4 regions of the Pseudaquabacterium prasiolae genome follow, and region 2 is predicted to be linked to each of the others. Evidence: predicted binding sites of a transcription regulator. Region 2 holds the regulator's gene; each other region holds the start of a gene.

Region 1 (2,197 bases), on a different contig from region 2:
CTATGTCAATGTTGGACATGCCGTACAACGATTGTGGCTAAGCGCTACCCGCTCCAAGCTTCAAAGCCAACCGGAGATGACCCCACTGATTTTCTATAGATACGCACAGCAAGGCAGACAGTTCAGCGAGCAAAATTTCGACGCCGACATTTCCGCCAAGCGAATTAATTTGCTGCATCGCGCGCTTGGACAAGATGCAAAGAACGCAGTATGGCTAGCAAGAATAGGCCGAGCGATAAACCCAAAATCCAGGTCCGAGCGCTTGTCGCCATTTGCGTTGACAAAATAAAAAAGGGCGAGAAGTACCTCGCCCTTTTTCGCATGTGGCGCCGATCACCTAGAGCGACCGACCAACAGTCAACTAACTACAGATTTAGGCAGCCTTGCGACGACGCGAGGCGAAACCCACACCGGCGAGTGCTGCACCAACCAGCGCCAAAGCACCCGGCTCGGGAACCGTGGTCGTCAGTTGGTCAAGAGACATGTCGAGAGCGGCCTGCGTGCCCACAAACTTGACCTGGATCGCGCCAACATCCTCAAGATTCAAGAGAGGATCGATCGAGCACTCAGCCGTTCCAAACCCACTCATAACGAGCGCCGCGCACGTACCGGGGAAAACGAAAGCATCCAACGAGATGCTCGTGGTCGCCGGAACCGGATGTGCATTGCTGATCAGCGTGATAAACGAATGAGCTCCGCTCATGTCGTAGATATCGATCGTGAAGTTGAAGCCGTGATCGGCGCTTTCGACGTCAACACTGAAATAAGAGTTCAAAGCGTCGCCGGTGCCGTTGAGCAAATCGACGCCACCCAGACCATTCGTGTCGAGCGAACCCGAATTGTCTGCACCGTCCCACTGAACGATAACCGTGCTGATCACACCGGTGTCGTTGTTGATAGTGAAGAGGCCCGAATCAACGAAGGCCTCGGCGCCATTGATGGCAGTCAGACCCGACGCCTGGGTGATCGCAACATCCCGCTCGGTGCCGATGATCGAAGAAGGAATCGCTGCGTCAACGGCGCTGCTCGAGACGCTACCCGCGAAGTTGGATCCAGTGGGCATACGCGCTGCGCACAAGCCAATGCCGACGCAGGTCTGATTACGATCGACGGACACGTACTGATCGACTGAGAACAGATCGATGGTGGTAGGCGCCGCGAAAGCGGTGCCAGAAGCAGCCAGCGCCAGCGCGATAGCCGACTTCGTGAAGAACTTGATCATGCTGATCCCCTTGAGGTGTTAAACATCGACAGCGTCTGACCGCCGCTACTCTGTGCTAGCCAGGATCGTGCCAAACCAGTTTTTCCTTTTTTTATCAATAGCTTACGGCGCGCATCCAACAAGTGACCGAGTCGACTGTCAAGCAAATCGACACGCCTTCCTGTGCGACGGCTCCATGCGGGACGAAGGCCGCGCGACTGCCGGAGCACACGCCATCCGCACGCACACCCGCTCGTCCCAGGTCGCCAAACGAACGGCTTCACGCATTGAGACAGAACACACCTGCCGCCAAGGACTTCGCCATGCAGGCACACCGCCAGGCGGAGGGCAGTTTGGCGGCAGACGCGCGATCGCCCTCCGGTTCTCACGTTGTAGCGACATCAGCCCAGCCCAGACGAGCTCGCCCATCGCACGCCTCAAATTGCCCTTATCCTGTCGACTGAGTCAAAGTTTTGGCTGCCAAGTGCAGCCTATCGATGGGAGAGGTCGTGAAGTCAGTTGCACGCCGCAAATTCGCCGGGCCAGGGCGCACCAAGATTCTGTGCATTGTTGCCGTGGCCTGCACTCTCGCCGCATGCAGCGGGGAAGACAAGCACGCCAAAGCAGAACAGGCACTGCAGGCCCTGAAGCAGGGCAATCCGCAATTGGCAATGTCAATATTGCGCGAAGAACTGCAGGCGCATCCCAGCGACCCAGCCACACGCCTGAAATTGGCCAATATTCTCTTGGACTCCGGCGACCCGGATGGCGCGAGCATTGAATTCAAGAAGGCCTCGGAGGCCGGCGCCGCCACAGAAGCGACAGCACCCGGCCTCGTTCGCGCCTTGGTCGAGAAGCAACAATTTGCGCTAGCAATCGAGACCTATAGCGACACCAAATTGCAGGATAAATCTTCGCAAGCCGAACTCACCAGCTGGATCGCGTTGTCCCAACTCCGCCTTGGGCAAAAAGCCAAGGCTTTGGCATTGGTTGAGA
Region 2 (2,197 bases):
GGTCGTGCTCGCTGTCGTAGGGGCCGAAGGCCAGCGGCCACAGCACGCGCTGCGCCAGGCGGCTGTGCAGGTTGAGCTGCATGGCCACGCGGGCATCGCCCAGCACCTGCACGCCACCACGCTGCTCGACCACGCGGCGCCGGCTCGGATCGGCCGGCACCACGGCCCGGTCGACGCCCAGCAGGGCCGCCACCTCGTCGGCCAGCAGCGGCTCGACGCCCGCGGCGCAGGGCAGAAACAGCGACACCGGCGTGTCGCCCACCGGCGCAATGGCCTTGGCCGGAATGCGCACCGGGGCGCCCGGCCCGCGCTGTGCGCCGGGGCCGGGGCGTGCGCCGGGGCCGCGCGCCTCGTCGTGGCGCTGCGTCTTGTAGCCGCCGATCGGCGGGCGTGGGGTCTTGGTCAAAGTGCCTTGCGCAGGTTGGCGGGCGCGATCTTCAGCGCCTCGCGGTATTTGGCCACCGTGCGCCGCGCCACCTGGATGCCCTGCTCGGACAGCATGTCCGAGAGCTGGCTGTCCGACAGCGGCTTGGCCGGGTCTTCGTTGCCGACCAGCTGCTTGATCAGCGCGCGCACGGCGGTGGAGCTGGCGTTGCCGCCCGCCTCGGTGTTCAGGCTCGAGCCGAAGAAGTACTTCAGCTCGAAGGTGCCGAACGGCGTGTTCATGTACTTGGCGGTGGTCACGCGCGAGATGGTGCTCTCGTGCAGGCCCAGCTCGTCGGCGATCTCGCGCAACACCAGCGGCTTCATCGCGATCTCGCCATGGGTGAAGAAGCCCTTCTGCCGCTCGACGATGGCCTGGCTGACGCGCAGGATGGTGTCAAAGCGCTGCAGGATGTTCTTCATGAACCAGCGCGCCTCCTGCAGCCGCGACGACAGCCCGCCCGCCGAGCCGTTGCGCTGGCCGCGAATGGCCTGCGCATACAGATCGTTGATCTTCAGCTTGGGCATCACGTCGGGGTTGAGCACGGCCTTCCAGCCGCGGCCCGCCTTCTGCACGATGACATCGGGCACGATGATGTTGGCCTCGGCGCGCGTGAACGGCCGGCCCGGCTTGGGCTCGCAGCTCAGGATCAGCGCCTGCGCCTCGCGCAGCAGGGCTTCATCGGCGCCGGTGGCCTGCGTGAGCTTCTTCATGTCGCGCCGCGCCAGCAGATCGAGGTGCTGTTCGCTCACGCGCATGGCCAGCTTGCGCGCGGGGCTGGCGGGCCGCTCGCGCAGCTGCAGCACCAGGCACTCGCCCAGATTGGCCGCGCCCACGCCGGTGGGCTCGAGGCTTTGCAGCCACTTCAGGCCGCAGCGCAGGCGCCCAAACAGGTCTTCGCGCTCTTCCAGGTCGTCTTCGGCCACGCCCAGGCTGTCGGCCACGCGGGCGGCGATCTCCTCCAGCGGGTCGGCCAGCCAGCCGTCCTCGTTGAGGCTTTCGATCAGCACCATCACGGTGGCCGCGTCCTCGTCGGACAGGCGCATGCCCAGCAGCTGCCGGCGCAGGTGATCCTGCAGCGAGGGGCCGCTGCTGGCGGCGTCCACCGGCTCGAAATCGTCGTCGCCGCCACTGCCCGAGGGGCTGTTGGACGGGGCCTCGCGGATGCCATCAAAGTCGTCGCGCTCGGTGCCGTTTTCCCAGTCGTCGCGCTCGGTGGCGCCAAACTCGGCGGCATCCACGCCCGCGGGCTCTTCGGTGCCGGCGTCGTCGCGCTCGCTCTGGCGCTCTTTCTCGCGCTCGGCACCGGCGCCGCTCTCGGGCGTGGCGGCCACGCGCTCGAGGCCGTAGGCCAGTGAATCGTCGCCCCCCTCTTCGGCCTCGAGAAAGGGGTTGGCCTCGAGCATCTGCTCGATTTCCTGGTGCAGCTCCAGCGTGGACAACTGCAGCAGGCGGATCGATTGCTGCAGCTGGGGCGTCAGCGCCAGGTGCTGCGACAGGCGGACCTGTAGGGACGGTTTCATGACTGCTTTCCGCCCAAGCTCACATCTTGAAGTGCTCGCCGAGATACACCCGGCGCACGTCGGCGTTCTCGACAATCTCGGACGGCGTGCCTTCGGCCAGCACACGGCCTTCGCTGATGATGTACGCGCGGTCGCAGATGCCCAGCATCTCGCGCACGTTGTGGTCGGTGATCAGCACACCGATGCCGCGCTGCTTGAGAAAACCGATGATGCGCTGGATCTCGATCACCGCGATCGGGTCGACGCCGGC
Region 3 (2,197 bases), on a different contig from region 2:
CGACCGAAGCCCTTGACCTCGGTCACGGTGATGCCCTGCACGCCGATGGCGCTGAGGGCCTCACGAACTTCGTCAAGCTTGAAAGGCTTGACGATGGCGGTCACCATCTTCATGGCATTACTCCAGCACGTTCAGAAGTTGTACTTGACGCCGACGACCAGCGCCGCCTTGCCCAGGAACTTGGTGCTGTTGGCGTTGGCGCCCGGCACGTAGAAGCTCTTGTTGGCATCGGTGCCCACGATCGCGATGCTGGGCACCACGCCGCTGAAGTCCTTGCTCAGGGTCAGCGAGTAGTCGGTGTACGAGGCGTTGGCGATGTCGATCACCTTCTGGTAGCCGATGTGCGGCGTGAGCATCAGGCCACCACCCACGTCGAAGCCGGCGCTGATGTCGAGGTAGTAGCTGCCCTTGCTGTCCTTGCCGGCGGCGTAGTCGTAGTTGCCGAACAGGTTGGTCAGCGCGTACGACAGCTTGGCGGTGGCCGGGCCGAAGGTCAGTGCGCCATACGCCTCGGTGGTGTTGGGGTTCTTGTAGACGGTGTTCCAGCTGGCGCTGGTGGCGCTGGGGTACCAGTACTGCAGCAGGCCCACGTCAAAGGCCAGGTCCTTCGCGATCTCGCCCTTGTAGCCGCCGTACAGGTCGATCTCGACATCGGAGCCGCCGCCCGGCACGTCCTTGATCCACTTGATCGTGGAGCCCCAGGCACCCATGTAGAAACCGCCGGCGGTGAAGTCGACGCCACCTTGCAGCGCGGGCTTCAGGCGCGTCTGCGAGATGCCGCGGTAACGGTAGTCGCTGACAGCGCCAACGTTGAAGGCCAGGTCGGCGTACGAAGCGGTGGGCAGGGCCATGGCGGCCAGGGCAGCCGAGACGGCGAGCAGCGTTTTCTTCATGTCTGTTGACTCCGCGGGGAATGGTTTATGGGTTGAGCGATCCGGTAGGTTTCTGCAGCTTTTGTGCCAAGGGCAGCACCCCGGCCACGGCCGGTGCAGCACGCCAGCGGGCGCCCCAAGCCGGTGTGCACAACCCGGAATGCAGCATTTGCCCGCACCGACATGGCGCAAATCCACCTGGCGCACTGATGTGGTGCGTTGAATTCACCAGTTCAAGGGACGCGCACAATCCATTCACCCCCGAATGGCACCAGGAGGAGCACCACGATGACGCTGGCCGTGATCAGCAGCCGTGCACTGGACGGTCTGCAGGCCCCTGAAGTGCAGGTGGAAGTGCACCTGGCCAACGGCCTGCCCAGCTTCACGCTGGTGGGCCTGGCCGACACCGAGGTCAAGGAAGCCCGCGAGCGCGTGCGCGCCGCGCTCAGCACCTCGGGCTTTGCGTTTCCGCACAACAAGCGCATCACCGTCAACCTGGCGCCGGCCGATCTGCCCAAGGAAAGCGGCCGCTTCGACCTGCCGATCGCCCTCGGCATCCTGGCCGCCGATGGCCAGCTCGATGCCGCCAAGCTGGCCCAGGCCGAGTTTGCCGGCGAGCTGAGCCTGGCCGGTGAGTTGCGCCCGGTGCGCGGCGCGCTGGCCCTGGCCCTGGCGCTGCGCCGCGAGGGCAGCCCGCGCAGCCTGGTGCTGCCGCGCGCCAGCGCCGAGGCCGCGGCGCGCGCTGGCGGCGTGCGGGTGTGCGCCGCCAACCACCTGATGGATGTGGTGCGCGCCATGCGCCCCGACAGCGCCGAGGACGGCCCCGCCGAAGCGCTGCCCGTGCTGCCGCCGCCGCCACCCGCCGTGGCCACCGCAACCACGGCCGATCTGCGCGATGTGCGCGGCCAGGCCGCCGCCAAGCGCGCACTCGAGATCGCCGCGGCCGGCCAGCACAGCCTGTTGATGGTGGGCCCGCCCGGCAGCGGCAAATCCATGCTGGCCCAGCGCCTGGCCGGCCTGCTGCCGCCGATGGACGAAGACGAGGCCCTGGCCGCCGCCGCGCTGCAGGGCCTGGCCACGGCCGGCACCGGCGGCCTGGCGCCGGCGCGCTGGCGCGAGCGCCCGCACCGCGCGCCGCACCACTCGGCCAGCGCCGTGGCCCTGGTGGGCGGTGGCTCGCCGCCACGGCCCGGCGAGATCTCGCTGGCCCATGGCGGCGTGCTGTTTCTCGACGAGCTGCCCGAGTTTCCGCGCAGCGCGCTGGAGGCGCTGCGCGAGCCGCTCGAAACCCGGCGCATCACGATCTCGCGCGCCGCACGGCAGGC
Region 4 (2,197 bases), 1.3 Mb from region 2:
GCGCGAACTCGCTCAGGCCGGCATAGCCGTCGCCAGCGAACAGGTTCTTGCCGTCCTTCCAGACCGACTGGTGCACATGCATGCCGCTGCCGTTGTCGCCGACGATGGGCTTGGGCATGAACGTGGCGGTCTTGCCGTAGGCAGCGGCCACGTTGTGGATGATGTACTTCTGCAGCTGCACCCAGTCGGCGCGCTGGATCAGCGTGCTGAACTTGGTGCCGATTTCCATCTGGCCGGCGTTGGCCACCTCGTGGTGGTGCACCTCCACCGGGATGCCCACCGATTCAAGGATCAGGCACATCTCCGAGCGCATGTCCTGGCCGCTGTCGACCGGGGGCACGGGGAAGTAGCCACCCTTGACCGCCGGACGGAAGCCGTTGTTGCCGTGCTCGTATTCCTTGCCGCTGTTCCAGGCCGCTTCTTCCGCGTCGATCTTGTAGAAGCAACCCGACATGTCGTTGCCCCAGCGGATGCTGTCGAACACGAAGAACTCGGGTTCGGGGCCGAAGTAGGCGGCGTCGCCCAGGCCGGTGCTCTTCATGTAGGCCTCGGCGCGCTTGGCCAGCGAGCGCGGATCGCGCTCGTAGGGCTTGCCGTCGGCGGGATCAACCACGTCGCAGGTCAGGATCAGCGTGGGTTCTTCGAAGAACGGGTCGATGTTGGCCGTGTTCGGGTCAGGCATCAGCTGCATGTCCGACGCTTCGATGCCCTTCCAGCCGGCGATCGACGAGCCGTCGAAGGCGTGGCCTGACGTGAACTTGTCTTCATCGAAGTGGGACACGGGCACAGAAACGTGCTGTTCCTTGCCGCGGGTGTCGGTGAAACGGAAGTCGACGAACTTGACTTCGTTTTCCTTCACCATCGACATCACGTCGGCGACGGTCTTGGCCATCAAGAATCTCCTAGCGGGGCGCAGTGCAAACGATGGAATGGGTGTGGTGTGTGGCCTCTCGCAGCCGGGAAAACCCAGGGCGCGGAGGCGCACGGCAATGTAGCAGAAAGCATGCCTGCGACCGCCCACCGGCGCACGCCACCGCGGCACGGCGCACCAATGCATGGCATGCGCCCTGGCCAGGCCCATCCCGCTGATGCACCAAGATGGCGACATGTGTCGCCCCGTTTTAGGGCGTTAGTCTCGCACCATTTCGGGGCCGAGCTGGGCGTCGACCGCCACCAGCCCGCTGCGCAGCTGCTCGAACGCCGCCGGCACGGCCTCGGCCGCGCCCTTGACGCCCAGCTCGATGTGGCGTCCCCACTGCGGATGGTCGACGCTGGGCAGGCTGAACACCTTGATGCCGGGGTGCGCGGCCTCCACGGCCTCCATCAGCGGCGTCAGCGCCGCCTCCATGGCGCCCATCACGATCAGCGAGCGCTCGCGCTGGCGCATGCCGCCGTGCAGCCCGGCGTAGCGCTGGTCGAGCACCCAGGCCACCATCGGATGGGCCATCACCGGAAAGCCGGGCACGAAGTGCACATCGCCTACCGAAAAGCCGGCGATCTTGTTGTAAGGGTTCGGGATGATCTCGGCTCCGGCCGGAAACATGCCCATGTTCAGCCGGTGCTGGTTGTCGGCGCGCTCGGGCTCATAAGGCAGGCCCTGCTCGCGCGCCACGTCGCGCATGCGTTCGCGGATCAGCTCGGCGGCCTCGGGCTGCAATTCCAGCGGCCGCTCGAGCGCCGCCGCGGCGGCCTGGCGGGTGTGGTCGTCGGGCGTGGCGCCAATGCCGCCGCAGCTGAACACGATGTCGCCCGAGGCAAAGGCCTCGCGCAAGGTGGCGGTGATGCGCTCGCGGTCGTCGCCCACGTAGCGCGCCCAGGCGAGCTGCAGGCCGCGCTCGGCCAGCAGCTCGATCACCTTGGGCAGGTGCTTGTCCTGGCGCTTGCCGGAGAGGATTTCGTCGCCGACGATGATGAGACCGAAGCTGGGCATGTGCGGGTGCGGGTGCGGGGGTGCGGACAGATCAGGACACTGGCGGCGGCAGGAAGGGGGGCGCCGACGGCCCGGGGGCCGAGGGCGGCGCCGGCGGGCGGGTCGACGACGACGGCGCAGCGGCCGGCGCCTCGGCGTCGATCACCATCGGGTCGTCGGCGGCATGCAGGGGCTGCACGGCGGCCCGGGGCGCGGGCTCGGCGTCGCGCACATGGCGCAGCGCGGCCAGCGCCGCCAGCACATAGTGCGTGAACCACAGCGCCGAGA

The links. Region 2 encodes sigma-54, which starts transcription at its own class of promoters, with help from an activator protein. Its sites were predicted from a motif close to TGGCANGNAANCTGCTTT; they were not measured.
Region 1: a site for sigma-54 is predicted at 1,278-1,295, ahead of N4G63_RS21070 (PEP-CTERM sorting domain-containing protein). Genes of this name have one in related genera too.
Region 3: a site for sigma-54 is predicted at 945-962, ahead of N4G63_RS21670 (TorF family putative porin). Genes of this name have one in related genera too.
Region 4: a site for sigma-54 is predicted at 992-1,009, ahead of glnA (type I glutamate--ammonia ligase). Genes of this name have one in related genera too.

What each region holds. Positions count from the first base shown of each region.
Region 1 is NZ_JAOCQD020000002.1:2,015,388-2,017,584, forward strand. Features, by position in the region: gene N4G63_RS21065 (nitroreductase family protein) at 1-289, shown strand, start outside; gene N4G63_RS21070 (PEP-CTERM sorting domain-containing protein) at 374-1,222, opposite strand; gene prsT (XrtA/PEP-CTERM system TPR-repeat protein PrsT) at 1,699-2,197, shown strand, end outside.
Region 2 is NZ_JAOCQD020000001.1:509,076-511,272, reverse strand. Features, by position in the region: gene N4G63_RS02060 (THUMP domain-containing class I SAM-dependent RNA methyltransferase) at 1-262, opposite strand, end outside; gene N4G63_RS02055 (RNA polymerase factor sigma-54) at 403-1,947, opposite strand; gene lptB (LPS export ABC transporter ATP-binding protein) at 1,967-2,197, opposite strand, start outside.
Region 3 is NZ_JAOCQD020000002.1:2,156,082-2,158,278, forward strand. Features, by position in the region: gene N4G63_RS21665 (P-II family nitrogen regulator) at 1-113, opposite strand, end outside; gene N4G63_RS21670 (TorF family putative porin) at 132-893, opposite strand; gene N4G63_RS21675 (YifB family Mg chelatase-like AAA ATPase) at 1,161-2,197, shown strand, end outside.
Region 4 is NZ_JAOCQD020000001.1:1,832,974-1,835,170, forward strand. Features, by position in the region: gene glnA (type I glutamate--ammonia ligase) at 1-892, opposite strand, end outside; gene N4G63_RS08005 (competence/damage-inducible protein A) at 1,130-1,930, opposite strand; gene N4G63_RS08010 (EI24 domain-containing protein) at 1,962-2,197, opposite strand, start outside.